Regions from separate parts of the Telmatobacter bradus genome, predicted to be linked through region 3. Evidence: riboswitches for the same ligand, from Rfam matches in the RefSeq annotation. Region 3 holds a riboswitch; each other region holds the start of a gene.

Region 1 (2,263 bases), 250 kb from region 3:
TGATCTCCAGGCTGGTACGGGAGATTTCCAGCAGCTCGTCCAGGCGGGCCAGCAGCGCAGCTTCGTCGCCGCGATGCAGATAGCCGAGACGCGCACAGTTGATGGTGACCACGCCCACTGAACCGGTCTGCTCAGCGGAGCCGAAGAGGCCGTTGCCGCGCTTGAGCAGCTCGGTCAAATCAAGCTGCAGACGGCAGCACATGGAACGAACCATGTTGGGTTTCAACTCGGAGTTCAGGAAGTTCTGGAAGTAGGGCAGGCCGTACTTGGCCGTCATCTCAAAGAGCAGTGTGGCGTTTTCGCTCTCCCACGGGAAGTCGGGCGTGATGTTGTAGGTGGGGATGGGGAAGGTGAAGACGCGGCCCATCGCATCGCCCGAGGTCATCACGTCAATGTAGGCGCGGTTGATCATGTCCATTTCCACCTGCAGATCGCCGTAGGTGAAGGGCATGGTCTTGCCGCCAATGACGGGCTGCTGCGCGCACAAGTCTTCCGGGCAGGTCCAGTCAAAGGTCAAATTGGTGAAGGGCGTCTGCGTGCCCCAGCGCGAGGGCACGTTCAGGTTGTACACCAGTTCCTGAATGCACTGGCGCACTTCGCTGTAGGGCAGGTTGTCCTTGCGGATGAACGGCGCCATGTAGGTGTCAAAGCTGGAAAACGCCTGCGCACCGGCCCACTCGTTCTGCAGTGTGCCCAGAAAGTTGACGATCTGACCAACGGCGCTGGACAGGTGCTTGGGCGGACCCGCTTCCACCTTGCCGGGAACGCCGTTCAGGCCCTCCAGCAGCAGGGTGCGCAGCGACCATCCGGCACAGTAGCCGGCCAGCATGTCCAGGTCGTGGATGTGCACGTCGCCTTCGCGGTGAGCGCGGCCAATTTCATGCGGATAGACGTGGGAGAGCCAGTAGTTGGCTACCACCTTGCCGCTGACGTTCAGAATCAGACCGCCCAGTGAGTAGCCCTGGTTGGCGTTGGCGTTCACACGCCAGTCGGCGCGGTCCAGGTACTCGTTGATCGACGAGGCCACGTCCACCATGGTGCGCTGGTCGTTGCGCAGGCGCGAACGCTGCTCGCGGTAGACAATATAGGCGCGGGCGGTGGCAAAGTGATTGGCCGAGATCAGTACCTGCTCAACCACGTCCTGAATCTGCTCAATGTGCGGAGCGCGATCGTGGAAGCGGTGGGAGATGACCTTGATGGCCTGAATGGATAGCAGTTCGGCCTCGGCCGGGTCAAATGCGCCGCTAGCCTTGCCGGCCCGCTCAATGGCGGAATGGATCTTGGCAGCGTCAAAGTCGGCGGTTGCGCCAGAGCGCTTGACGACGGAGCGCGGAGGAAGTGTAGTGAGGGCGGACATTGGGTTCCTTTCCCGCAGACGGCGATGTGGAGGAGGGTACTGCAAAAAACGGGCGCGTAAAACGCAGCCCAGGCAAGCAACCCTCTGGTACACCCCGTCCGAGGACGTAAATCTGAATACGGCAAGCCTCCCGGCATGCGAGTCGCAGCGGCAATCCAGCCTTCCCACTCCACTGAGGGGCAGTGGTATGAGCGGAGAGCGGCTCTTCGCTTTCAGTTGCGGGCACAGCGTTGGAGTGGTTCGGTCAGAACGCACCAACTTCCCTCTTGGCCCAACATCTTGTGTTGCTTGGGAGACGTAACACTGCCCAATGTAGCTCTATTACGGAAGTGCGTCAAGCATTTATGGGCGTGGAAGTGGTGGAAAAGAATCGCATGCAGTGCAGAAACGGGACTTTGCCGGGGTTCATCGCTGTGTAAAAGAAAGACCTCCACAGGAGCGTCAGTCCCACGGGGTGAAACGCTGTGGGAGGAGGGAAAATCACCACCAGGCAGCGTCCTTGTGGAGGGATTGTGTCGAATTTCCCCGGTGCTGGCGTCGGCTTTGCGTTGACCTTGGCCAAGCCTCTGCTCTATAGTGAGGCTACTTTATGGTGCCCGGTTTCTGCGACCGGGCTTAAAAGGGAATCCGGTGAAAATCCGGAACTGCCCCGCAGCGGTAAGCAGGAACGAACGCTCCGAAAGAAGCACTGGTCCAGCCATGGACTGGGAAGCTGGAGCCACTAGGTAGCCTGCGAGTCCGAAGACCTGCCGTAGAGCCTGTCCAGAACGGACAGAACATGCACACGCCTCCGAGGGGAGGGCCGGGTGTTGCGGTTTTTCAACCGCTACATTTGTGACTTCACGTTTTTGGAAGACCGTAGAAGCCTGAGGGAGAGTTGTATCTTTTCCGGCCCGTGCGGGAGCT
Region 2 (2,263 bases), 1.9 Mb from region 3:
GCTGACCTCGGTGATCTCGGTGCACAGGTTCGACAGATGCACTACGTTGCCCGGTTTGCCCGTCTGGTTGCACTTCAGGTTGGTTGCATCCTTGAAGGTCATCCAGCCGTTGCCGGTTTCGGCGAGCGTACGCATCATGCGCGCATACAGGTCACGCGCCTTCACCTGCTCCTTGAAGAGTCCCTCGGCTTCGGCTTTTTCATAGGCGGCATCGAAGGGCTTGCCATAGAGGTCAGGCAGCTCGGGCACATCCTTCGGATCGAAGAGCGACCAGATGCCATCGGCCTCCACGCGGCGCATGAACAGATCGGGAATCCAGTTGGCCAGATTCAGATTGTGGGTGCGGCGGGCCACATCGCCGGTGTTGTCGCGCAGTTCCAGAAACTGCATGACGTCAGCATGCCACGGCTCCAGATAGACGCAGCAGGCACCCTTGCGCTTGCCACCCTGATTCACTGCGGCCACCGAGCTATCGAGCGTGCGCAGCCACGGCACAATGCCATTCGACAGGCCATTGGTGCCACGAATCAGCGAACCCTGCGAACGCACGCGATGAAAGGCCAGTCCAATGCCGCCGGAAAACTTCGACATCATGGCCACATCTTTGTATGTGTCGTAGATGCTTTCGAGCGAATCTTCCGGCGAGTCATGCAGGTAGCAGGAGGACATCTGCGCATGGCGGGTGCCGGAGTTGAACAGCGTCGGCGACGACGGCATGTAGTCCAGCGACGAGATCAGACGATAAAAATCGATGGCCTCATGCGGCGTGTGCGCCAGTCCGCAGGCCACGCGCAGGAAGAAGTGTTGCGGCGACTCAATTACCTTGCGCGACTCAGGATCACGCAGCAGATAGCGGTCGTAGACCGTGCGCAGGCCAAAGTACTCGAAGCGGTCGGAGTTGTCGTCGGCAATCGCGTCGTTCAGCTTGCGGGTGTGAATCCGCACGAACTCCGCGGCCGCATCGCTGATCAGGCCCTGTTTGTAGCCGTGCTCGATGGACTGCGAGAACGAGTAGATGTTGAACGAGGAAACTTCCTTGACGATGGTGGCCAGCAGTAAACGTGCGGCTAGACGCGAGTACTGCGGCTCTTCGGCGATCAGCGCCGCGGCCGTGTCGATCGAAATCGAGTCCAGTTCACGCGTGGTTGCGCCGTCGTACAGGCCGCCAATGGTCTTCGACGCCACGCGGATCACGTCCACATGCGGAAGTCCGTAGGCCGAGCGCTGCACGGCGCGCACGATCTTGTTTACATCGACAGGTTCCAGTACGCCATTTCGCTTGCGTATGTGCATCGTGGGTGTTTCATCCCGGTCGGGGAAGCCAGGTAGTACAGGCGCGTAGCCGGTGGGCGACTCAATGGTGGCCATGAGAAAACTCTCCTTGGCCTCCCGGAAAGACGAGGCAATGTGCTTCCCCTGAAGGGGATATGCAGCCATTGCATCTCGCCTCCCCTCGGAGGCTGTGCATTTGTTCTCGGGGCAGGTCTTCGGACTCTGCAGGTTCAAACCGGAAGGCCATAGCGGTTCTCCAATTGCTGTACACCGAAGCTTCTGCCGCTGAGGGGCTTTTTCCTCAAGAAAAAGCTACCTTGCACAGTCTCACAAGGGCTACACCTATTGGAGAACCGCTCTAAACTTCCCGGACCCATGGTCCAGTGTTTTTGCTGGCCCTCGTACCTGCTTACCGCTGCGGGGCAGTTCCGGATTCACGCCGGATTCCCATCTTCGCCCCAGCCGTAGCCTGGGGAACCACCGAGCTTCTCTACTATATCTAGTGCTATTGGTGTTTTCAATGTGTATATGTAGCGTGCGCTGTGCAAATGTGAAAATCGCACAGAAATGGTCCAAAAAGCTGCGATTTTCCCGGAATTTCCTGCCATGGTGATACGATAAAATAATACGTGTTATTGAATTTATGGTTCTCTGGTCCCGGAATCCGGACCAGAGAACCATAAAGGTTTTTGTTTCAATGAGTCAAAGACTACTTCAGGCGGGCTCGTAGTTCAGGTTCGGCGCCAGCCAGCGCTCGGTTTCTTCAAGCGTCCAGTTCTTGCGCTGATGGTAGGCCTCGATCTGATCGCGCTCGATTTTGCCCACATTGAAGTATTGCGTCTGCGGATGCGCAAAGTAGAGGCCGCTCACGCTGGAGCCCGGCCACATCGCATAGGACTCGGTCAGCAGCATGCCGGTATTCTTCTCCACATCCAGCAGCTTCCAGATGGCCGCCTTCTCAGTGTGGTCGGGGCAGGCCGGATAGCCCGGC
Region 3 (2,263 bases):
GTCGCGGGGCAGATCATTGCTTGTCTGCAACCAGCCATAGGCACCCAGATAGTCCAGCTTGCCATGGGTTCCAGCCACAGTCAGACTCTCACGGGTGGTGTACAGGCTGCCGCCTTCGGCCTCCAGAATCACCGAAGGAAAGTTGGTTGTACCGTGGGCCGTGGTCAGGCTCACCACGCTGGTCATGGCGCCAGCTCCAAATAGGTTGGAGTTCGGTCCGCGATAGACCTCCACGCTCTCCAGGTTGTTGGTCGAAAGTGCGCCAAAGTCGAACTGGCTGCCCAGATCATCAACATCGATGCCATCCATCAGCACCAGATTGTCCGTCGATACACCGCCGCGCACAAACAGCGAGGTCCACGAGCCGCGGCCCTCGGTCTGCACCACCGAAACACCCGGCATCATGCGCATGGCGCTTACCAGATCCGTGCTCAGGGCAAAATCGGCCTGGCTCAGCACGGTGGTGGTGGCGCTGGTCTGCGCCTGTGGCGTTGGAGTGCCGGTGGCCGTCACCACGACTGACTCATGCACCCAGGCCGGTTCCATCACCAGCGTCTTTTCCACCACATCACTGCGGCCAGCGTAAAAATCCGGCGTCTGCAACTGCCGGAAGTTGTCGGCCGAGAGCAGCAGGAACAGATGGCCTTGCGTGCCGGTCAGAATCTGAAAGCTGCCGTCGGAGGCCGTCTCAGACTGACCGACCACCTTCCCCTTGCACACCAGCAGCACGTGTACACTTTTGAGCCGTGCGCCGGTTGCGTCCGTGACTGTGCCGTGAATCGATGCCGCGCTGGCCGCCGTGGCCACAGCGCCCAACAGCAGCAGCGCCAGCATCTGGCTGGCCCTGGTAAGAAGATTTCTAGTTAAAAAGCTGGAGATGAAACGCATTCTGGCTCCTTCGTTCCCCTCGGAACGTAAGCGGTGGGTGCGCTCGAAGGACCGGTCTCCTGACTTGCGCCCAGCCTGTCCACCTTCCCAAAGAATCTACGCTTCTTCAGTGGTTGTTTTTCCGCAGGAAAAACATGGATCAGACCTTGAGAACATTCTTCGCCTGATCGAACGACGAAAACATGGCCAAGGGCGCTCACAGTTGCGGGGCAGTGGCGGATTTGCACCGCCTTCCCGAACATCCTGAGCGAGGTTTGTCGTAGGTTGCCGCCCTCTGTCGGGCGAAAGGGATGGGATGAAAATTTTTCCATCCTATCAATTATTTATAGTTGCGCTCTGGCATGAAGTCAAAGACAGAGAAGAGAAATCAAGGGTCAGAGAGCCGAGATCCAGGAACGGCAATCTGCAAAATAAAGCCTGAAAAACCACCTCTGACGCCTGTCCGCGAAAGACTACGTCTCGCTCTCCGCCTTGCGCGCCCACAGCAGGAACTCGTGATTGCCCTCGGCCCCGGTAATGGGAGACTCCGCCGAGGCGGCCACCCGCCAGCCCTGCTCCTTGACGCACGCCGCCACCTTGTCGACGGCCAGTTTGTGCGCCTTGGGGTCGCGCACAATGCCGCCCCGGCCCACATGCTCACGGCCCGCCTCGAACTGCGGCTTGACCAGCACCACCGCCTCGGTAAGCGTAGGCGCGGCAGCAAAGATCGCCGGCAAAATCAGGGTGGCTGAAATGAACGACACATCCATCGCCATGATCGTCGGGCCGTTTCCCTCGGGATCGAGCAATGCGCCCGGTTCCAGCAGTCTGGCGTTGCAGCGCTCCATCAGCCGCACCCGCTCATCCTGGCGCAGCTTCATGGCAATCTGCCCAAAACCCGTATCCACCGCCGTCACTCGCGCGGCCCCGTGCTGCAACAAACAGTCGGTAAAGCCGCCGGTGGAAGCGCCCACGTCCAGCCCCCAGCGCTCCGTCACGTCGATCTGCCAGAGCTTCAGCGCGCCTTCCAGCTTCAAACCGCCGCGGCTTACGTAGCGCAACTCATCGCCGAGCAGCCGCAAGACGGCCTCCGGATCCACCGCCGCGCCCGGCTTGTCGATCTTTTGCTCATTCACCATCATGCGGCCAGCGATGATGTAAGCACGCGCCCGCTCACGGCTGGGCGCAATGCCGCGCTCGGTCACCAACACATCCAGTCTTATCTTTGCCATTACTTGACCGCCCGCATTCTGCCGCCCGGCAGCAGTTCAAAGATGCGCCCCCGCCACAAGACGTTCTGTCCGCAATAACTGGCCGCCCAGAAGCAGAAGCCCATCAGGTCGCGGACGGGAAAAAGAATCAGCAACTGCAGCCAGTGGCGATCACCCACCACGCC

The links. Region 3 has a riboswitch for cobalamin ahead of ACOBR2_RS05555 (TonB-dependent receptor plug domain-containing protein). Riboswitches for the same ligand answer to the same signal wherever they lie in the genome.
Region 1: another riboswitch for cobalamin. It lies ahead of ACOBR2_RS04485 (ribonucleoside triphosphate reductase); the one in region 3 lies ahead of ACOBR2_RS05555 (TonB-dependent receptor plug domain-containing protein).
Region 2: another riboswitch for cobalamin. It lies ahead of ACOBR2_RS13445 (ribonucleoside-diphosphate reductase subunit alpha); the one in region 3 lies ahead of ACOBR2_RS05555 (TonB-dependent receptor plug domain-containing protein).

The regions. Positions count from the first base shown of each region.
Region 1 covers NZ_CP184532.1:1,057,714-1,059,976, forward strand. Annotated here, with positions in the region: gene ACOBR2_RS04485 (ribonucleoside triphosphate reductase) at 1-1,357, opposite strand, end outside; cobalamin riboswitch at 1,460-1,672, opposite strand; cobalamin riboswitch at 1,931-2,126, shown strand.
Region 2 covers NZ_CP184532.1:3,260,329-3,262,591, reverse strand. Annotated here, with positions in the region: gene ACOBR2_RS13445 (ribonucleoside-diphosphate reductase subunit alpha) at 1-1,437, opposite strand, end outside; cobalamin riboswitch at 1,461-1,769, opposite strand; gene metH (methionine synthase) at 1,987-2,263, opposite strand, start outside.
Region 3 covers NZ_CP184532.1:1,312,603-1,314,865, reverse strand. Annotated here, with positions in the region: gene ACOBR2_RS05555 (TonB-dependent receptor plug domain-containing protein) at 1-888, opposite strand, end outside; cobalamin riboswitch at 920-1,165, opposite strand; gene ACOBR2_RS05550 (TlyA family RNA methyltransferase) at 1,341-2,099, opposite strand; gene ACOBR2_RS05545 (glycosyltransferase) at 2,099-2,263, opposite strand, start outside.